4 regions of the Bacillus sp. V2I10 genome follow, and region 4 is predicted to be linked to each of the others. Evidence: riboswitches for the same ligand, from Rfam matches in the RefSeq annotation. Region 4 holds a riboswitch; each other region holds the start of a gene.
What was found. A riboswitch is a leader RNA that binds a small molecule or an ion and turns the genes downstream of it on or off. The one in region 4 is predicted to bind S-adenosylmethionine.
Positions count from the first base shown of each region.

Region 1 (5,344 bases), on a different contig from region 4:
CTAAATGGAGAAAAGCAATGGATTACAAACTCTGGCTTTGCTGATGTTTTTGTAGTCTATGCAAAAGTTGACGGCGAACACTTCTCAGCTTTCATCGTAGAAAAAGGATATCCTGGAGTATCAACAGGACCGGAAGAAAAGAAAATGGGAATCAAAGGCTCTTCAACTAGAACTCTTATTCTTGAGGATGCATTGGTTCCCAAAGAAAATCTATTAGGCGACCTTGGAAAAGGCCATGTTATCGCATTTAACATCCTTAACATCGGAAGATATAAATTAGCAGTGGGAACGATCGGCGGATCAAAACGCATTATCGATGTCTCTGTACAATATGCAAATCAGCGCCAGCAATTTAAAACGCCAATCAGCAGCTTCTCGCTGATTCAGGAAAAACTGGCTAATATGGCTTCTAAAACCTATGCAATGGAGAGCTCTGTATACCGTACTGTAGGATTGTTTGAAGACCGCATGAACCGTCTGTCGCCTGAAGAAGTGAAAGACGGCAAAGAAGTAGCTGCTTCCATTGCCGAATATGCAATTGAATGTTCATTAAATAAAGTATTAGGATCTGAGACGCTTGATTATGTAGTAGATGAAGGCGTTCAAATCCATGGCGGATATGGTTTTATGGCAGAATACGAAGTGGAAAGAGCGTATCGTGATTCCCGTATTAACCGCATTTTCGAAGGAACAAATGAAATTAACCGCTTATTAGTGCCTGGAACGTATTTGCGTAAAGCAATGAAAGGTGAATTGCCATTGCTGCAAAAGGCTCAGGCTCTGCAGGAAGAGTTAATGATGCTCATGCCTGAAGAAGTTGGCGAAGGTGTTCTTGAACAAGAAAAACATTTATTGAAGAATGCTAAAAAGATCGGCTTGATGATCGCTGGACTTGCTGCACAAAAGTACGGTCAGGCATTGCAGAAGGAGCAAGAAGTATTAGTGAATATTGCAGATATCGTAAGCAGCATTTATGCAATGGAATCAGCGATTCTGCGCACTGAAAAAGCAATCAGCAAAGCAGGAGAAGCAAAGAGCGCTCAAAAGCTCCTGTATACTCAAGTTTACTGTCAGGAAGCATTTAATGAGATTGAAGCACACGCGAAGGAATCATTAGTTGCTATTGAGCAAGGCGATACGCTTCGCATGATGATTTCGGCACTCAGAAAATTCACGCGTCACACTCCGATCAACGTGATTGCCAAAAAACGTGAAATTGCTGCTGCATTAATTGAAGAAAATGGTTACCGCGCTTAAAACAAAGTATAAGAAATGGACCTTTTCCAGTAACGGAAAAGGTCTTATTTCTTTGAGGAAACTGAATTTTACATAATAGAAACTTGTGATTATGATTGTCCAATTGATTGTGGTAAAATAATCTTGTTCAATTACGGTTGCAGGTGGTGAGAAGAGTGGCTATTACGTTTTATTGGTATCCTAAATGCGGTACATGCCGAAAAGCTAAAAAGTGGTTTGAAGATCACAATTTGCAGGTAGAAGATGTACATATTGTCGAAAATCCACCGACAAAAGAAGAATTAAAAACGATGCTTGATAACAGCGGGGTAGAAGTAAAGAAGTTTTTCAATACCAGCGGTCAAAAATACCGCGAATTAGGCATGAAAGAGAAGGTTGCTTCTTTATCTGATGAAGAACTGCTTGAGATTTTGGCATCAGACGGCATGCTTATCAAACGGCCATTAGCAACAGACGGCAAGAAAGTTACCGTCGGCTTTAAAGAAGATCAATTCGAAGCAGCGTGGGCAAAGTAGTAGAAGACTTTAACTTCAGTCTTTTTACAAATAAACATGATAAAACTTGGAGGTAATAAAAATGAACACACCAAAAGAACTTCGTTATTCTGAAGAGCACGAATGGGTTAAAGTTGAAGGTGAAAAAGTACGTATCGGCATTACTGATTTTGCTCAATCAGAACTTGGGGATATTGTATTTGTTGAGCTTCCTGAAGTTGGAGATGAAATTAAAGCAGACGAGCCTTTCGGAAGCGTTGAGTCTGTAAAAACGGTTTCTGAGCTTTATGCGCCAATCAGCGGAAAAGTTGTTGAAATCAATGAGGATCTCGATGACAGCCCAGAATTTGTAAACGAATCTCCATACGAAAAAGCATGGATGATTGTTATCGAGCCAAGCAATGTAAGTGATGTTGACAGCCTAATGACTGCTGAGCAATATGTGGGAATGACAAACGAAGACTGATAAATGGCATTAAACCAGGACACCCTAACCTTTAAAAAGGAGGGTGTTCAAGGATGTCATTTGAAAAGAAGCGCTTAGATATTACAGACCGGGTAACAGGACGCTTTTCAGAAGGTCAAATGAACTTATTTTTTGAAAAAGAGCAAATTGGCACAATGTCATTTGGTCAAAATGGAAATCAGGTTTCATTGAAAAATGGATATGAAGAAGAAAACCATTCCTTTTTCCAGTATGCAGACGTTTTATTAAAAAAAGATGAAAAGTATGTAGATTGTGACGAAGAAAACGGCTGGTGCTAATCGAATGGCAGTGGAATGTTCCACTGCCATTTTTGTTCAATTATTTTAAGAAACAACCTCATGCAATTCGAATAGGTTATAAGATAACACATACTTTAACTGAATAGGTGATGGCGATGTCTGCAATTGAGGTTGAAAAGGTCATAATTGTTGAAGGAACATCTGACAAACGAAAGGTACTTAATGTTGTCAATGAACCTGTAGAAATTATCTGTACAAATGGAACAATAAGTCTTACTCGATTAGACGAAATGATTGATGCTCTGTTTTATAGAGACGTATACGTGCTCGTAGACTCAGATGAATCAGGGGATCGCCTCAGAAAGCAATTCAAGCGGGAACTGCCCGAAGCTGCGCATTTGTTTATAGATAGAATGTACCGTGAAGTTGCGACTGCACCTGATCAGCATGTTGCTGCTGTGCTTTTAAGCGCAAATATCGATGTACAGGCGAAATACTTATAAAATAAAGGGAGTCTCATGAAAAGCAATGATTGAAATAAAGGAAGAACAATTAGATATGTTTGCTGAAAAAGAATTTGGCATCCTTTATCTTTACACTCCGTTTTGCGGAACATGTCAGCTTGCAAAAAAAATGCTGGCTGTTGTTGAAGAGCTGCTCCCAGCTTTAGCGATTCATGCGGCAAACTTAAATTTCCTGCCTAAGCAAGCGATAGAATGGGGAATTGAAAGTGTTCCCTGCCTGCTTATATTTGAAAATGGAACGGTTACCCACAAGAAATATGCCTTTCATTCTGTTGAATATATTTATCAAATATTGAAAGAATATGCCGCCTGAGCAGGGCGGCATTTGACATATTTCTTGGGAAATAGAAAAAACCATTATTTTGTCTCTCCAAGTTTAATAAAGTGTCGAACCTTTCATAAAGGTGATAAGTCGTATTAAAACGAATTAATACGTTATGATCTGATAGGAAAGAAATGGGGAGAGAAAAAGAAATGGACTTATTTTCGTTTGTAGAAAAAATGAATGCGTCTTATTTTATTCAGCCTCTGCTTCCAAACGAAGAATTGAGAATACGGATAACCAGTTCAAAACAACAACCTATCCTGCTTGTTTTAAAAAAGGGGGCTTGTTTTTTAAGCAGCGACAATGACAATCTTTCAGCACATGTACTGGTTTCAGGTGATGAAAATCATCTTTCTGACTGTTTTCATTCACCAATCAGACTTCTTCAGCTCTCAAAGCTTGGAGCGATTGAAGTAAAAGGATCATTTCGTAATGTACTTAGGCTTGAATCCATTATCCAGTTGTCTAAATAATAGTCTAAAAATTCAAACTACTAAATGACTGGGTAAATGAAGCGGTGTTACAATTCATTTAGATTCAATAAGTTTGATCTTATCAAGAGAGGTGGAGGGATTTGGCCCTATGAAGCCCGGCAACCGGTTATTGCAACACGGTGCCAATTCCATCAGAGCAGGCAAGACTGCTCTGGAAGATAAGAAGAGATATGGTGATTCAGCCTCTTCTTTGAAGGGGTTTTTTTATATGAATAAATGAAAAAGGGGATGGGAAATATGGGACAAAATAAGTTCGGCTTGAGACGTTAAATGTACATGGGGGTCTGCAGAAGGATCCTGCAACAGGAGCCCGGGCTGTGCCGATTTATCAGTCTAACGCCTATGTTTTTAATGACACGGAACATGCATCGGATTTATTTGCCTTAAAAGAGCAGGGTTACATTTATACCCGGATACATAATCCTACCTCAACGGTTTTTGAAGAAAGAGTTTCCCAATTAGAAGGGGGCGTAGGAAGTCTTGCTGTAGCAAGCGGCATGGCAGCGATAACGCTTGCCATATTAAATATTGCCGGAACAGGGGATGAGATTGTCTCTGCCTCAAGCCTATACGGTGGGACCTACAACCTCTTTCAAACCACATTGCCTAAGTACGGTATACAGACTAAGTTTGTAAATGCGGATGATCCTGAGAATATCAGGGATGCCATATCGCCTAAAACAAAGGCCATTTTTGCAGAAACGATTGGCAATCCAAGTCTGCAGGTACTTGATATAGAGGCAGCTGCAAAAATCGCTCATGAAGCCGGTATCCCATTAATTATTGATAACACCTTGCAACTCCTTATTTATGCAGGCCGATCGAACATGGAGCAGATATTGTCATTCACTCTGCCACCAAATGGCTGCTTGGAAATGGCACGACCCTCGGAGGAATTATCGTAGACGGAGGAAAGTTTGATTGGAACAGCGATAAGTTTCCGGGCTTTACGACTCCAGATCCAAGCTATCACAATCTTGTATATGCAGAAGCATTGCCGGAGGCAGCCTTTATTGTAAAAGCCCGAGTTCAGCTCCTCAGGGATTTAGGGCCTGCTATCAGTCCTCTTAATGCATTTCAATTTACTCTTGAAGTAGAAACACTTCATGTAAGAATGAAAGAACATATTTTTAATACGAGAAAAGTGGTTGAGTATTTAAATGAGCATTCTGCAGTTAAATGGGTGCTGTACCCTGAAGATGAACAGCACCCTGACAAGGCCCTGGCAGATAAATATTTAGCTGAAGGGGCAGGAGCGGTTGTAGTGTTCGGCATTGATGGCGGCCGTGCAGCAGGCGCAAAGGTGATTAATTCTGTTAACCTATGGTCGCATGTAGCAAATGTCGGAGATGCCAAAAGCCTGATCATTCATCCTGCCAGCACTACACATCAGCAGCTGGATACAGAAGGCCTGAAAAAATCAGGAGTAACTGAAAACTTAATTCGATTGTCTGTTGGGATTGAACATATAGATGACCTTCTGGAGGATCTTGAACAGGCAATTGAACAAGCAACGGGTGTGAA
Region 1 is NZ_JAUSYV010000001.1:1,028,776-1,034,119, forward strand. It holds gene QFZ72_RS05220 (acyl-CoA dehydrogenase family protein) at 1-1,257, shown strand, start outside; gene QFZ72_RS05225 (arsenate reductase family protein) at 1,413-1,772, shown strand; gene gcvH (glycine cleavage system protein GcvH) at 1,834-2,217, shown strand; gene QFZ72_RS05235 (YusG family protein) at 2,271-2,516, shown strand; gene QFZ72_RS05240 (toprim domain-containing protein) at 2,633-2,980, shown strand; gene QFZ72_RS05245 (thioredoxin family protein) at 3,006-3,314, shown strand; gene QFZ72_RS05250 (hypothetical protein) at 3,476-3,799, shown strand; SAM riboswitch class I at 3,876-3,985, shown strand; partial or broken gene QFZ72_RS05255 (O-acetylhomoserine aminocarboxypropyltransferase/cysteine synthase family protein) at 4,105-5,344, shown strand, end outside.
Region 1: linked by a shared signal. The riboswitch ahead of QFZ72_RS05255 (O-acetylhomoserine aminocarboxypropyltransferase/cysteine synthase family protein) and the one ahead of fbpA (Fur-regulated basic protein FbpA) in region 4 are both predicted to bind S-adenosylmethionine.

Region 2 (5,344 bases), on a different contig from region 4:
ATTAAAGCCTCCTGAATTTTTTCTTTGAGCCTGGTTTCGTCAGCTGGACGCACAGGCGCAAGTTTCGGTTTCCAGTACCTTGTAAGCTCTAGTGCCTCTCCCGTTTTTTTTGTAAAGAAATAGCCTGGAGGAACTTTCTTAATATGCTCCTGCATCGTGCCCGGATCAGGTACATATTGAAAAGAGAGATAGTGCTCAAAGGATTCTTCATTAATAAGGGGGTTTGGAAGATAATCCGTTAAGCTCTTAAGCTCCGAAGCAAAAAGATTTATTTCCCCGTTTTCTATGTAATATAAAGGCTTTATTCCAAAGTGATCTCTTGCACCGAATAAAAAGTGTTCCTGTCTGTCCCAAATCAGAAATGAAAACATTCCTCTTAAAAGTTGAATCGTTTCCTGGCCATAAATGCAAAAAAGCGCAACGATCACTTCTGTATCCGTATCCGTTTTCAACTTATACCCATGGGAAAAAATGATTTCTCTGAGCTCAATATAGTTATAAATTTCACCGTTAAACACAATGTAATAGCGGTCATCAGTTCCATAAGCCATAGGCTGGTGTCCGCTTTTAACATCTATAATGCTTAACCGCTGAAAGGCCAGAAGAACCTGCTCATCTTGATAAAATCCGCTGTCATCAGGACCTCTGTGTTCTATTTTTCTGCTGGCCTTCTCAATGAATGTATTGAATAAAAGATCTCCTGCTTGTTTACGATAATCAATAATTCCAACAAATCCGCACATCCTATTCGCCTCCAAAATTGTCTTTCCACTTATAAAACGAAGACTAGGAAGAGATTGTTGCATATTTTTACAAAATAAAACAAAAATTCGACAAAAAAAGGATGAGAACTGCGTACAGCAGTATTCTCATCCTTTTTTACTTATTATCGGTTTAATGCCTGCTCTTTAAGAGCTTCTGCTTTATCTGTTCTTTCCCATGGAAGGTCAAGATCATTACGGCCAAAGTGTCCGTACGCAGCTGTTTGTTTGTAAATTGGACGGCGAAGATTCAGCATATTGATGATTCCTGCCGGACGAAGGTCAAAGTTAGCACGAACAACATCAACTAACACATCTTCCTTCACTTTCCCTGTTTCAAATGTATCGATCGCGATTGATACCGGCTGAGCCACACCAATTGCGTATGCAAGCTGAACTTCACATTTATCAGCAAGGCCAGCTGCTACAATGTTCTTAGCTACATAGCGTGCTGCATAAGCTGCAGATCGGTCAACTTTTGTTGGATCTTTACCAGAGAATGCACCGCCTCCGTGACGAGCATACCCACCGTAAGTATCAACGATGATTTTACGGCCTGTTAAGCCTGCATCGCCCTGCGGTCCGCCGATTACGAAACGGCCAGTCGGGTTGATGAAGTATTTTGTATCTTCATCAATTAATTCTTTCGGTACTACCGGGTTAATAACATGCTCTTTTACGTTGCGCTGAATTTGCTCCAATGAAATTTCAGGGTGATGCTGAGTTGAAATAACAATTGTATCAATGCGAACAGGCTTGTCATTTTCATCATACTCAACTGTTACTTGAGTTTTTCCGTCAGGACGAAGGTACGGAAGAATTTCTTCTTTGCGGACTTCCGTTAAACGGCGTGCAAGTTTGTGGGCAAGTGAGATCGGCAGAGGCATTAATTCTTTCGTTTCGTTATTGGCAAAACCAAACATTAATCCTTGGTCACCTGCACCAATAGCTTCAATCTGCTCATCTGTCATTTTTCCTTCACGTGCTTCAAGCGCCTGATCAACACCCATCGCGATATCTGCTGACTGCTCATCAATTGAAGTAAGTACTGCACATGTTTCTGCATCAAAACCATATTTTGCACGAGTGTAGCCAATTTCTTTAACCGTTTCGCGAACGATTTTTGGAATGTCTACATAAGTAGAAGTTGTAATTTCACCAGCAACCAGAACAAGACCTGTTGTAACAGATGTTTCACAAGCTACACGGGCATTTGCATCTTTTTCTAGGATTGCATCTAAAATCGAGTCAGAAATCTGGTCACAAATTTTATCAGGATGACCTTCAGTTACAGACTCTGAAGTAAACAGACGACGTTGTTTAGTCATTAAAGTTTTCCTCCTCAAAAGGTTAGATGATACGGAACTCATTCCCTTTCATATTTTGACCATTCGGCAAAATATTTCAGTTGGCATGTTTTAGGAGAATCCACGAGTACTTTCAGGCAAAATATATTTGAAATAAAAAATCCTTTCCCGCGAGGAAAGGTTATTTACTAAAATCGTAGCCTTTCGCTCTTATCGATCAAGGGCTTTCGCCTTGCATCAGGTTAGCACCTTTGCTCGCAAAAATTCACGAATGAATTTTCAAGATAAAGCAGGTTGCTGGGTTTCATTGGGCCTGTCCCTCCACCAGCTCGGGATAAGAGAATCCGTTCAAGGACATATAATATCGTATATTTCCTTCAGGTGTCAACAAAAAATAACAAGGTTTTCGCATAAGATTTTTTTGGTCCCTTTATATATGTTTCCACAAAATGCCGAAATAAAAACACTTCCTATTATATATGTATCATTTTCATCAAAAACGTTTCTTAAACAGTTCCATTTCATCAATTTGTACGTAGAATAAGTTAAATAGTATAGACTATTTATTTTAATGTGTTATACTAATCGAGAAGAGTCACTTAACATATAGTTGAAAATAATAATAGAAATATAGGTAAAGGATGGGTATGGGATGAATTCAATCGAAATTACAAATGAGCTTGATGTTTTACTTAAAGGGGAAAATGCATTTCATAACTTATCAGTTCCCGTTCTTGTAGAGAAAGTATTAGAGCGCAATGAAGGTACATTAACTTCAACAGGAGCAGTCCGTGCAACAACTGGTACTTACACAGGACGTTCACCTAAAGATAAATTTATTGTAAAAGAAAATTCAACAAATGACAAAATTGAGTGGGGTGCTGTTAATCAGCCTTTCTCTGAAACGGCATTTGAAAAATTGTACTTAAAAGTTCTTTCATACTTAAAAGACCGCAATGAGCTCTTTGTTTTCAAAGGCTTTGCCGGAGCTGACGCAAAATACCGCCTTCCGATTCAGGTTGTAAATGAATTTGCCTGGCATAACCTTTTTGCACAGCAATTATTTATTCAGCCAGAGCGCGCGGATGAGCTGATTCAGCATGATAATCCATTCACGATCGTGTCCGCACCAAACTTTAAAGCAGATCCGTCAGTAGATGGAACAAATTCTGAAACTTTTATCATCATTTCTTTTGAGAAAAGAACGATCCTAATCGGAGGAACGGAATATGCAGGAGAAATGAAAAAATCCATTTTCTCTGTCATGAACTATTTGCTTCCTGAAAGCGGTATCCTGCCGATGCACTGCTCTGCAAATGTTGGTCAGGAAGGCGATGTTGCCCTTTTCTTCGGTCTGTCAGGAACAGGAAAAACAACCCTGTCTGCTGATCCTAACCGCAAATTAATCGGCGATGATGAGCACGGATGGTCAAATGCCGGTGTTTTTAATATCGAAGGAGGCTGTTATGCCAAGTGCATCAACCTCTCACGTGAAAAAGAACCTCAAATTTTTGATGCGATAAGATTCGGGTCAGTGCTTGAAAATGTAGTACTTGATGATGACACAAGAATTGCTGACTATGATGATACCTTCTTTACTGAAAATACAAGAGCGGCCTATCCCCTTGAAGCAATGGATAACATTGTGAAGCCTAGTATTGCAGGCCACCCGCATACGATTGTCTTTTTAACTGCTGATGCATTTGGAGTTCTTCCTCCTATCAGCAAATTAACAAAAGAACAGGCCATGTACCACTTCTTAAGCGGCTACACAAGCAAGCTTGCCGGAACAGAGCGAGGCATTACATCACCTCAGGCTACATTCTCTACGTGCTTTGGCTCGCCTTTCCTGCCGCTTCCTGCTACTGTTTATGCAGAGATGCTCGGGCGGAAAATTGATGAGCATCAGGCAAATGTATTCTTAGTCAACACAGGCTGGACTGGAGGAGAATACGGAACCGGCAAGCGCATGAAACTGAAATATACCCGTTCAATGGTTCTATCCGCTCTTGAAGGCGAATTAGACAACGTGGAAACTGTTACAGATGAAAACTTCGGACTGAAAATTCCAATTCACGTGCCTGGTGTACCGGATGAAGTTCTGCAGCCAGTTAAAACTTGGGACAGCATAAATGCGTATAATGAAAAAGCAAAAGAGCTTGCAGATAAGTTCAAACAAAATTTCAAAAAGTTCAATCATGTTTCAGAAGAGATTGAAACTCTTGGCGGACCAACAGTATAAGCAATCCAAAAGCTATGCCACACACTCTGGCATAGCTTTTTTGATGTATCGCAGCTGGCTTGATAAATGGAAAAGAACTCAGACTGAATTTGGTCGGGAACGTTTTTCCTTTTTTGAGCTAGATCCATATGATAAAATTGTATAAAAAAGTAAATCAATCATTTCTTTTAAGGGGGTGATCTTTTTTGGCGAATTCAGTCCGTTTGCCAGATTCTGCATCGTCTCATGCAAAGCCCGGCAGTAAAAAGGCGATACTTTGCATGGGGCGGACACTTATTTAAATCGCCCGCATCAGCGTTTGCCTTTTCAAGTCCTGTGGCTTTGCACCTTATTTTTATAATCACAAATAAGGGGCTGGCAGAAATGAAATATGTGAACGCAAACGCTATTTTACCTGAAGAACTAATTGCAGAAATTCAGCAGTACATTCAGGGAGAGACCATCTACATCCCGAAACCGGAAACAGCGCACTATAAGTGGGGCACCCGGTCCGGTGGAAGAAAGGTACTCGATGACAGGAACCGTTCGATTAAGCGCAGATTTAAAAGCGGCAAAAAAATTCAGGAACTAGCTGAAGAATATTATCTTTCAGCCGAAACAATCAAAAAGATTGTCTATACAAAATAAAAGCAAACAGCACTGATGATCCAAAAGATGATCAGTGTTTTTTAGAGATAAGCAAATATAAATCTTTGATTATTGATGTTTAACTCCATTGCCAAACTCCTCGGCCAGAACAAATCCGCTTTTCTTATGCAGAGTTTGATTCCTATTCATTCTAACCATATAAAAAATATAACTGTTCTTTTATTATAGAATTAAACCTTTTACTAATACGGCCTGAATGGAGGATCTTGAAATGGAACCATTTATAAGAAGCGACCAATATAACTATATAAAAGCGCAGACGCAACTGCTTGTGAATGGATATGGAACGGTTAATGACCCAAACGTGTTAAAGGCCTTAAAATCGCTTGCACAGGAAAGGACGTTCATGTTATTCGACGAAATTGGACCTGAAGAGAATGATCTGC
Region 2 is NZ_JAUSYV010000001.1:1,494,785-1,500,128, reverse strand. It holds partial or broken gene asnB (asparagine synthase (glutamine-hydrolyzing)) at 1-743, opposite strand, end outside; gene metK (methionine adenosyltransferase) at 887-2,089, opposite strand; SAM riboswitch class I at 2,276-2,409, opposite strand; gene pckA (phosphoenolpyruvate carboxykinase (ATP)) at 2,721-4,310, shown strand; gene QFZ72_RS07555 (CD3324 family protein) at 4,674-4,937, shown strand; gene QFZ72_RS07550 (FusB/FusC family EF-G-binding protein) at 5,170-5,344, shown strand, end outside.
Region 2: linked by a shared signal. The riboswitch ahead of metK (methionine adenosyltransferase) and the one ahead of fbpA (Fur-regulated basic protein FbpA) in region 4 are both predicted to bind S-adenosylmethionine.

Region 3 (5,344 bases), on a different contig from region 4:
GAACATATTCAGAAAGGGAGTCCATTTTAATGGATTCCTCCGGAAGAGTTGATCCTTCGACAAGATGCGGTTCCAGGGAATAAATGTTGGGTGTTTCTTCACCGGCAATCTTTTGATAAGCAAAGCGAACCTGAACGCGGCCGACTTCGGCAGGATCCGTGGCTGCAGTCGCTGTCCATGGGCTGTTTTCCTGCTGCATCAGCTCTAGGTCTTCATCACTTAAGTCAATTCCGTACACTTTAATTTCATCACGGCCGGCTTGCTTGATCGCCCGCGTCGCTCCTTTTGCAAATTCATCCCATGCTGCAAAGACGGCATCAATATCGCCTTTATTGGGGTATTTTTTCAAAATGGCTTCCATCTGTGTTTGAGTATCTAAAGCGGTATTGGCGCTTGCAGTACCAAATTTCGCCACTTCTTTAATGTTTGGATAACGCTGTTTGAACGCTTCATAGATGGTGTGGCGTCTTTCCATTGGCGTAAAGCCGGCGACCCAAACCGTAACGATTTCACCTTCGCCGTTTAAGTCTTCAGCTAATGTTTTAAGTGATTTCCAGGCAAGGCTGTAGTCGTCCTGATCAATGACGGTTACGCCGTCTACATTGATGTCACTGTCAAAGGCTACTACAGGGATTCCTTTGGCTACAGCTTTTTCTACAGGGCCTTGGAGGGCATCTGCACGGCCGTGGTCAATTAAGATCGCATCAACGTTTTGCGTGATGGCCGTTTCTACATATGTAGCCATTTTTGATAAGTCGTTATCTGCGTTGTAAATTTGGACGGATCCGCCGAACTTTTCGACCTGCTCCTGAACACCAGAGATGTATTGAGAAGAAAATGTTCCAATTGACATCTGCATGATCGCTGCAATTTTCAGCGGCTTTTGCACGGCTTCAGGTACTTCGGTGCTGCCGGAAGCAACAGCCGCAGCCGTTTCTTCTTTCTTCTCTTCTGCAGCTTTTGGTTCTGTATCCGATACAGCATCCTGTTCACTTGTGCACCCGGTTAAAAGAAAGACAAACAATGTAAGTAAAATAAATGCCTGCTTAAACCCTTTCACTTTAGGCTTCCCCCTTAAATACTTTCTGAATTTCTGAGCTATAATCACCGGATAAAACGCCTTTTTCTGTAATGATTCCCGTGATCAAATGATGGGGAGTTACGTCAAAAGCAGGGTTGAACACTTTAACGTGATCCGGAGCAATCTGCTGCCCGCCAAAATGCGTAATTTCCCTTGGATCGCGTTCCTCAATTGGAATTTCTTCACCGCTTTTCGTTTCAGGATCAAAAGTAGAAAGCGGGGCTGCTACGTAAAACGGGATTTGAAAGGCGCCAGCTAAAAGAGCCAGGTTATACGTCCCGATTTTATTGGCAGTATCCCCATTTGCCGCAATGCGGTCTGCGCCGACAATGATGGAGGAAATGCCTTTTGAGAAAATCGTGTGTGCAGCCATATTGTCGGTAATCAGCGTCACATCGACATCTGCCTGCATGAGCTCCCATGTGGTCAGACGCGCACCTTGTAACACAGGGCGGGTTTCACATGCATAAACGGATAGATTGATGTTTTTTTCTTTAGCAAGATAGAAGGGAGCGAGAGCCGTGCCGTAACGGGCAGTAGCAATTGATCCTGCATTGCAGATCGTCATGACGGAATCGCCGTTTTTAAAAAGCGGGAGGGCATGCTCGCCAATTCTGCGGCACGTTGCTTCGTCTTCTACTTGGATTTGAATGGCCTCATGAAGAAGGTTGGTTTTCGCTTCGTTAACAGAAACGGCACCCTGCACGCTTTTTACCAGCCTGCCGAGGGCCCAGAATAAATTAACAGCAGTAGGTCTTGAGCTTGCAAGATAATCATGATCGCGGGCAAGCAGCCGGTGAAATTCATCTAAATTCTCGGTTTCATACTGTTTAGCAGCGAGCGCAAGCCCAAAAGCGGCGGTTATTCCGATTGCAGGAGCACCGCGCACTTTTAATGCTTTAATCGCTTCCCAAACGTCTGAAATTGTCTGAAGTTTGATATATTCTGTCACAGCAGGCAGTTTTTGCTGATCAAGCAGGCGGATATATGTTTCTTTCCATTCGACAGAACGGGGAATAATTGTATTTGTAAATGACATGGATGTGTTCTCCTTATCTGACAGGTACTTGTTTAAAAGATTCTGCAAGGTCTGCAGTCGTTTTAATCGATTGACGATTTTTTACAAGCTTGCTTCCTAAATCAAGCGCTCGCTGTTTTGCTTCAATTTTGATCTCATAAGGCTCGATGGAATCAAGATCTGCTACATGAGCGAGCCCGATCGTGCGTCTGATGATTTCAATGCCGGCAAAACCAATTGCATCTTCAAATGCTTTCTCCAGGATAAAAGAAAGGTAGCCGTCAACTTTTGCGAAAGCTTCCAGACTGTCATTCTTCCATGCTTTTGAAAATTCTTCTTCAAAAACGGCCCATGCGGTCTCGATATGATCCAAAAGAACCTGCTGATTTGCTTCATCTCTGGAAATGGCGTTCATTAAAAGGTTGGCGAAAAAGTGTCCAAGATCAAATCCAATCGGACCATAGTAGGCAAATTCAGGGTCAATCACCTTCGTTTCCGTTTCACTTGCAAAAATACTTCCTGTATGAAGATCCCCGTGAACAAGCGTTTCAGCTTCCGTGAGGAATTTATGCTTTAATTTAGCCACTTCAAGCTTTAAATGACTATCGTTCCAAATGTTTTCAGCATTTTGTCTCAGCTCTTCTTCAAAGCTGTTTGACTCATAGTCGAAAAATGGATCTGTAAAGACGAAATCTTCAGTTATTTTGCAAAGCTCAGGGTTCGAAAATTGTTTGACAAGCTGCTTTTTTGCCTTCGGATTCAGTGCGAAATCAGAATTATAGAATAATGTCTTTCCTAAGAATTCGCCGATATGCCGTCCTAATAGCGGGAAGTCTCTGCCTTCTATCAATCCGGCTCTGGCAATCTGCAAATGAGAGAGATCCTCCATAGTTGTGATCGCTAAAGTTTCATCGGTATAGTAAATCTTTGGCACATATGCACTTGCCACTTCAGCCTGCTTCAGCAGGGCGCTGCTTTCGATTCTGGCACGGTCAAGAGTAAGCGGCCAGCTCTCGCCGATTACCTTTGCATACGGAAGGGCTTGTTTGATGATGAATCCTTTTTGATTTTGATTCACAATGTGAAAAACAAGGTTCAAGTTACCGTCGCCAATTTCCCTGCACGTCAGGACACTTTTTTCTTCAAACAACCCAAGTCTGATGGCAAGAGCTACAGCGGAACTTTCAGTTAACGGTTCATAAGAAGATGATCGATAGTTTGACATGGTTTATAACCCTCCAGTTTTAAAATTAGAGGCTTTTCAGGCAATAAGAAAAGCCTCTTCCACAGTGAAAGAGGCTTGAAGGCATAGGCTTCGCACCTCTTATCTGCCAGAAAGAACTTCTTTCTGTTGGAATTAGCACCGTGCCTTGTAGGAGTAATCTCCCCGCGCATAAAAAACTGCGCCCCATTTTACAATGGTTTTACGGTCGGTTGCTGGGCGTCATCGGGCCAAATCCCTCAGCCTACTCTTGATAAGAGATAGTATGAAATTAAAGGTTGGTGATAAAAAAATGATTCGCACAATTTGGAATTTATCACTTGTTCTGAATGTTAACAGGTATGACGAAAAACTGTCAATACTTTTTTTAAGAGTAAAAATGTGGAAGTCTGTCTTTTAAAATAGGAATTTGTTTCCTGATTTCTTTAACTTTCTCCATCTGAAGGACTGCTGTAAGCGAGGTTTGCTCAGTTCCGGCCTCAGCTAAAATTTCTCCCCACGGATCGATGATCATCGAGTGACCGGCGAATTCATTTTTCGGATCACTGCCTGAGCGGTTGCAGGCTACAACAAAACATTGATTTTCAATTGCACGGCTGATCAGCATGGATCTCCAGTGATGAAGTCTAGGGAGCGGCCATTCTGCCACAACGTAAAGGATTTCAGCTCCTTGTGTTGTATGAACGCGGATCCATTCAGGGAATCGAATGTCATAGCAAATCACTCCTGCACTTTGCAAACCGTCAAGCTGAAACAGGCCATTTTCAGTCCCGCCGTTTAAATACAGGTGCTCATCCATCAGTTTGAAAAGATGCAGCTTGCTGTATTCATGGTTAAGCTCGCCTTGCCGATTAAAAACATACATCGTGTTCGTTACGCCTGACTCTGTTTTTTTCGCAACAGAACCTGCCACAATATTGACTTCATATGTTTTAGCCAGACTGCTTACTAGAGAGATTGTTTTGCTGCCGTTTGGGTCTGCGATCTCATCGAGCCTAGTTAGATCATAGCCCGTTGTCCACAGTTCAGGCAGAACAATTACGTCAGGTTTTTCGGATGCTGCTATTTTTTCTATTTCTTTTTTTGCCGTTTCAATATTTGCTTCAGGATCACCAAAAACAAGGTCTATTTGCAGGCATGCCACTTTTGGATTCATCAATCGTCATCTCCGCCTCGAAAATTTTTTCTTTACAAGCTGACTCTAACAATATATGATTTTTCACTAGAATTTCAAGAATTTTTTGAGAAGGTGTAAAACATGAAAAACTTCAATCAATCACAGTTATTAAATAAGCTTCCAAAGCAGTTTTTTGCAAGTCTTGTAGGAAGAGTGAATGCAAGTATCGAAGCGGGACATGACGTTATTAATCTTGGACAGGGGAATCCTGATCAGCCAACACCGCCTCATATTGTTAAGGCTCTTCAAGAGGCGGCAGAAAATCCGGACTATCACAAATATTCCCCGTTCCGCGGACAGAAATTTCTTAAAGAGGCAATTACGGAATTTTACAAGCGGGAGTATGGTGTAACACTTAATGCTGACAAAGAAGTGGCCATTTTGTTTGGCGGAAAAGCGGGGCTTGTTGAAATTCCGCAATGTTTGCTGGACCCGGATGATTTAGTTCTCGTGCCGGATCCCGGATATCCTGACTATTGGTCTGGGGTAGAGCTTGCCCGGGCAAGAATGGAATTTATGCCGCTGGTAAAAGATAATCAGTTTTTGCCGGATTATGGGCAACTTTCAGAAGAAGCGAAGAAACAGGCAAAGCTTATGTTTTTGAATTACCCGAACAACCCGACTGGTGCTGTTGCTTCAAAAGAATTCTTTGAAGAAACAGTCGCGTTTGCAAAAGAAAATGAAATTTGTGTTGTCCATGATTTTGCCTATGGCGCCATTGGATATGACGGAAAGAAACCTGTCAGTTTTTTGGAAGTTGAAGGAGCGAAAGAGACTGGGATTGAAATCTATACGCTCTCGAAGACGTATAATATGGCGGGCTGGAGGATTGGCTTTGCGATAGGC
Region 3 is NZ_JAUSYV010000001.1:3,964,444-3,969,787, reverse strand. It holds gene QFZ72_RS20125 (sugar ABC transporter substrate-binding protein) at 1-1,060, opposite strand, end outside; gene mtnA (S-methyl-5-thioribose-1-phosphate isomerase) at 1,062-2,120, opposite strand; gene mtnK (S-methyl-5-thioribose kinase) at 2,134-3,324, opposite strand; SAM riboswitch class I at 3,421-3,581, opposite strand; gene QFZ72_RS20110 (carbon-nitrogen family hydrolase) at 3,689-4,477, opposite strand; gene QFZ72_RS20105 (pyridoxal phosphate-dependent aminotransferase) at 4,580-5,344, shown strand, end outside.
Region 3: linked by a shared signal. The riboswitch ahead of mtnK (S-methyl-5-thioribose kinase) and the one ahead of fbpA (Fur-regulated basic protein FbpA) in region 4 are both predicted to bind S-adenosylmethionine.

Region 4 (5,344 bases):
TAACAAGAACATTTTGATTCGTAAATTCTTTTGATTGGTCACGCGTAAATCCAAGCCATTCATATAATTGAATTGCCTTATGCATAACGTCACTAGAATGCAAATATAAACTATCTGCTCCTTTTGATTTAGCATAGATAAGGCTTTCGTTCAATAATGCCCGCGCAACACCGCGTCCCCTTGCATCAGGATGGACGGCAAGCAACCTGACAATCGGAGATGAAATTTCCAGCTCCGGTCTGCCATATGCTGTTTCAGATGTTTCAAACAATTGAAGGGTCCCGATTACGGATTGACCCGTCTTAGCTACTAAGATTCGATCTATTTGCATATTATCAACCGAGGCTGAAATATTTTCCAAATAGGCCTGCCAAGATTCTGGACTATTAAATTCTTTTTCATATTGTCTGTAGCTTTCGATCAGCAATTGACGAACGGTTTCTCTATCGTGTTCCTCTAGAATATGAATCGATAATTCTTGATTCATTTATATCCGCCTCCTTAATATTTCGACTCGTCATTTAATGTACCAATTATTTTACAGACCGAATATTTGGAGATCTTTTTTCTTGTCTATTGATATAACAAGTGACAAATTCGGTTAGCTTAAAAGTCAGTCCGCCACTTCCAAACCTAATAAATTTTCGGGGTTCTAAATCATTATTTTCATCTTTCACAAAGCTCAAGAAAGCTAAAATATATATTCTTCTGTATAGAACATTCAAAATGCCATATTCATAAAACCAGTTGTCAATAGTGTTATACACCCCTCTATTTATAGAATATTGCTGGTAGCACTTACTATAAAAAATCAAGTCAGGAAGATTTAAATATTGGCTTTCCATTAAAGAGGTCTTGCTCTTGTGCTGAAGTATATCCAATGAAGTTAAAACGTTTCTCTGCATATAAAATATCCCCCTTGATTTGATTTGTCAGCAGCTCTAAAGAATCAAACTTCTTTTCTTCTCTTACTTTAAAAAGAATGTGGCATCTTAGGTTTTCTCCGTAAATATCCCCCTGAAAATCAAGTAAATGTATTTCACATGTTTTTTGTGAATTAGAGTCAACAGTTGGCTTCACACCAACATTCATAACACCGAAGTATCTTCTTTCATGCAAAATGACCATTGCACCATATACTCCGTTACTCAGTCTGCTTACATTTGAATCAATATTTGCGGTAGGAAACCCCAGTTCCCTTCCAATTTTTCTTCCGGTAACGACTCTTCCTTCAATAAATACATCCGTTTTAATATCAGATAATAAGTTGTCTGTTCCCAATATTGAACCCTCCTGTATATAAGCAAGTAACCTGTTAAGTTTTCAAAAAAGGCCCAACCATATTATAAAATGGTTAGGCCTTTGGTTATCCAATCGACTCGATTTATTATCTTACATATTCAGTTTTGACTCCGTTTTTTGATTTAGTTTAAATAAAAAGACATAACCCAACAAAAAGGGTTATGCCTTCGGTTATCCGATCAGCTTTACTAATTTGATTATTACAAATTGTAAAACATATTATTCCTACCTGTCAACTCAAATTTAAAGCCATAAACCTTAATATTAGAATGTAACACAATTAATGTAGTTTTCCATTTAGTGATTCATTCCCACTACCTTTTTTAATAAGGATTTTTGAAAAGTTTACTTGATGATTTGACCTAGCCAAATTACTCTAAGGTCTCCCATTAATAAAATGCCACTTGTCATTACACTTACAAAAAAACGTCTCCTTGTCTGTTGAATTAAATCCTCATTGTTTAATTTAAATGCATTTTTATTTTTTTATTATCCCTGCTTCTTCAGTAATCCTGCCCTTTCGTATTATAAGGTCAATCAGTTAATTCTAATTGGTTTGCATTAAATGACTATTTTAATCATTGACTTTTGAAGGTACGTTTGAATTCTTCTTCAAGCTCAGTTAGTGTTAATTCGAAAAGATGCAGATCATTTTTCTTGTAAATGCCATTGCTTAACAGTTTACTTATCAAATGACTCTTTCTTTTTTCAATAGCTTGACGAATAATATTACCCATTGCGAACACCCCTTTATTGAAGGGTTTTATAGCAATTAAAAACCCCTTCTGTTTTTAAGAAGAGGTTTCATCGCTTTTTAGCTTACCTCTTCTCATCTTCCAAGCACATTGCTTGTTGGATTTAGCACAGTCTTCTAGTGATAGAATCTGTTGCTGAGGTTTCATCGGGCCATTCCCTCCGCCTCTCTTGATAAGAAGAAAATACATTAATTTTTTACTAAAGATATCTCAATCTATATTATTAGAATTTGTGTAAAATATACCTACAGATATACTAGCCCTTTCAATCATCCCAAAATACAAATTTCTCATAACTATCTAATTGAGTAATTTCACCGTTCAGAAATGCACCGTTAAATTTCCATCCTTGATCGTATTTATTAATTCAAGAACCTTACTAACGGCTTCCTTCTGGGAGTCTTTCACCAATTTATACCTTCTTATTAAACAAAGCCCATACCGCTTTAGGGTATGAGCTTTCGGATGACCGATCAGCAAAACTTTATAATTTTTTTTATTTAGTACATCCCTTAACCTACTATTATTTAAGAAATCTCCTGTATTAACTGAGGTCTTATTCTTTTCAAAAATTGCTTTGTACGATCTTCTTTTGGATTTGTAAAAATTTCAATTGGGGACCCTTCTTCTACGATTAATCCCTGATCCATAAACACCACGTGATTAGATACTTCTCTTGCAAATCCCATTTCATGCGTAACAACGATCATTGTAATACCTTCTAGAGCTATCTTTTTGATTACCTCAAGGACTTCTCCCACAAGTTCCGGATCAAGCGCAGAAGTTGGCTCATCAAAAAGGAGCACCTCTGGATTTAAAGAAAGGGCACGGGCAATTCCTACACGCTGCTGCTGCCCACCAGATAGCTGACTTGGATACGCATTAATTTTCTCAGATAGTCCTACCTTCTCAAGCATTTCTAAAGCTATTATTCTAGCAGCTTCCGGTTTTTTCTTTTGAACAATCACAAGCCCTTCCATTACATTCTCAAGCACTGTTTTATGTTTAAAAAGATTATATTGCTGAAAGACCATAGCGGTTCTTTTTCTCAAAGTAAGAATGTCGAGCTTGCTTGGTCTCTTGCAATCTACTGAATAGTCACCTATCGCAACTTTTCCATCACTTGGCTTCTCAAGAAAGTTTATGCAGCGCAGAAAGGTTGTTTTTCCAGATCCGCTGGGTCCTAGTATGACAACGATCTCGCCTTTCTTTACGGTTAGATTTATCCCTTTTAGGACCTCCTGGCCATGAAATGATTTTTTTATGTTAGTTAGTTGGATCATACTCATACTCCCTTCTCATAAACAAGAACTCTTCTTTCAATCCAAGCTGCCACTTGCTCCACTATAATAGTCAAGCCCCAGTAAATAAGCGCAGCTGCAATATATGCTTCTAAGAATTTCAAATTGCTGGAAGCTACAATATTGGCAGCACCGTTCAGCTCCTTTAAGGAAACAATAAAAGCAATGGAAGAGGCGTGCAAAAACCCAACAAAAATATTCGTTAAATTAGGTATAGCTGCTGCGAATGCCTGAGGAATAATAATTCTTCTGATTGTCTGGACAGAGCTCATTCCAATAGAATAAGCCGCCTCTATTTGACCTTTGTTTACAGCAAGGATTCCGGAGCGAATAATTTCAGACATATACGCACCAGCATTTAAAGAAAAGGCAATGAGAACAAACACGACAATTGGAATAGAGTTTGATTTAAACGCCCACCCATATTGATCTGCCATGGTGTCATACACCATTGGAATCCCTAAATAAATCACCATAATATGAAGCAAAATCGGTGTACCCCGGAAAAAAGATACATAAAAATCTGCTATGCGATGAATAAACTTGATTTTATACATCCGAATAACAGCGATCACCAGACCTATCCCCAAGCCTGCCAATAATGGGATGATCGTAACTGTAAGTGTTAGAGGCAAAGCTTTAATAATTTCGAGAAATGCAGTCAAGATAAAAAGAGTATCAATAACCATCCATTTCCCTCCTTTTTAATTTGCTGCAATCCCATGGTCATATCTCTGGAGATGAATTTCTGATTTTTTAAATACTTTTTCAAGCAGAATGGCAATAATATAGTAGATAATAGATAAGGATATATAGACCTCTAACGCATGCGCTGTTGCAGCAATCAGCGTATCACCCCTGCCAAGCATATCCATTACTCCAATTGTAAACGCAAGGGATGTGTCTTTTAGAAAACCAATGACAGAGTTCCCGAAATTAGGAAATGCAATTAAAAGAGCCTGGGGCAGAATAATTCGATAAAACGTCTGCCTTTTATTCATTCCAATGCTGTATGCAGCTTCTTCCTGACCTTTTTCTACGCTTGCTACACTGCCGCGGATAATTTCCGAAAATGTCGCACCGCTGCTTAACGCATACGTAATTATGACAAAGTTCATAGGGTTCATACGAGTAATATCAACACCGACAACCTGCAGAATTGCAGGCAAACCATAGTAAATTAAGAACAATTGAATGATGATAGGTGTACCCCGCATAAATGAAACAAATAGGATAGCCGCTCGATTTAAACCTGGAATTTTATATATTCTGGGGATCGCAATCATAAAACCTATAACGATTCCTAAAAGGATGGAAAACACTAATATAAACAAGGTAATGTGCAAATACGAAAGCAGTTTTGGAATAAAATCCAGGATAAGGGTGAAATCAAATGCTTTACCCATTATTCAATCCCCCCTTTAATTTGATTCAACTGAATAATCATCTCCAAGCCACTTTTTGCTCAGTTTGGTCAGTGTTCCATTTTCTTTAAGCTTCTTAAGTGCTTCATCAACTTGTTCCTGCAACTCCGTTTCCGCCTTATTAAACAAGAAATACACCTTAGAATTTATAATGATATCACCAACAACCTTTTGCTCTGCGTCAACGGCTTTATTGCTGAAGTCTACCGCAAACGGCGTGGCAAGTGTCGCACCTACACGGCCTTTTTTCAACTGCGTGGTTGCATCGTCTGATCCCTGACCAGCATAAACAATATTGATTTTATTGCCGTGTTCTTTATTGTATTTCTCCAAAAAGACAGCCGCATTGCTTGTGGCACCAACTATGATTTTTCTGCCATTTAAGTCATCAAGCGTTTCGATGTCATCGGTTTTCTCATTGACAGTGATATAAAGCGGTGAATAATTGTATGTTTCATCATTAAATAAGAATTTCTTTTTTCTTTCTTCATTCTGAGCCATATTATGGGCAATCATATCAATCTTCTTCGTTTCGAGACTTAAGAGAAGATTAGAGAATTCC
Region 4 is NZ_JAUSYV010000002.1:74,090-79,433, forward strand. It holds gene QFZ72_RS27655 (GNAT family N-acetyltransferase) at 1-487, opposite strand, end outside; gene QFZ72_RS27660 (riboflavin kinase) at 817-1,281, opposite strand; gene fbpA (Fur-regulated basic protein FbpA) at 1,881-2,039, opposite strand; SAM riboswitch class I at 2,129-2,236, opposite strand; gene QFZ72_RS27670 (amino acid ABC transporter ATP-binding protein) at 2,585-3,340, opposite strand; gene QFZ72_RS27675 (amino acid ABC transporter permease) at 3,343-4,047, opposite strand; gene QFZ72_RS27680 (amino acid ABC transporter permease) at 4,063-4,764, opposite strand; gene QFZ72_RS27685 (amino acid ABC transporter substrate-binding protein) at 4,780-5,344, opposite strand, start outside.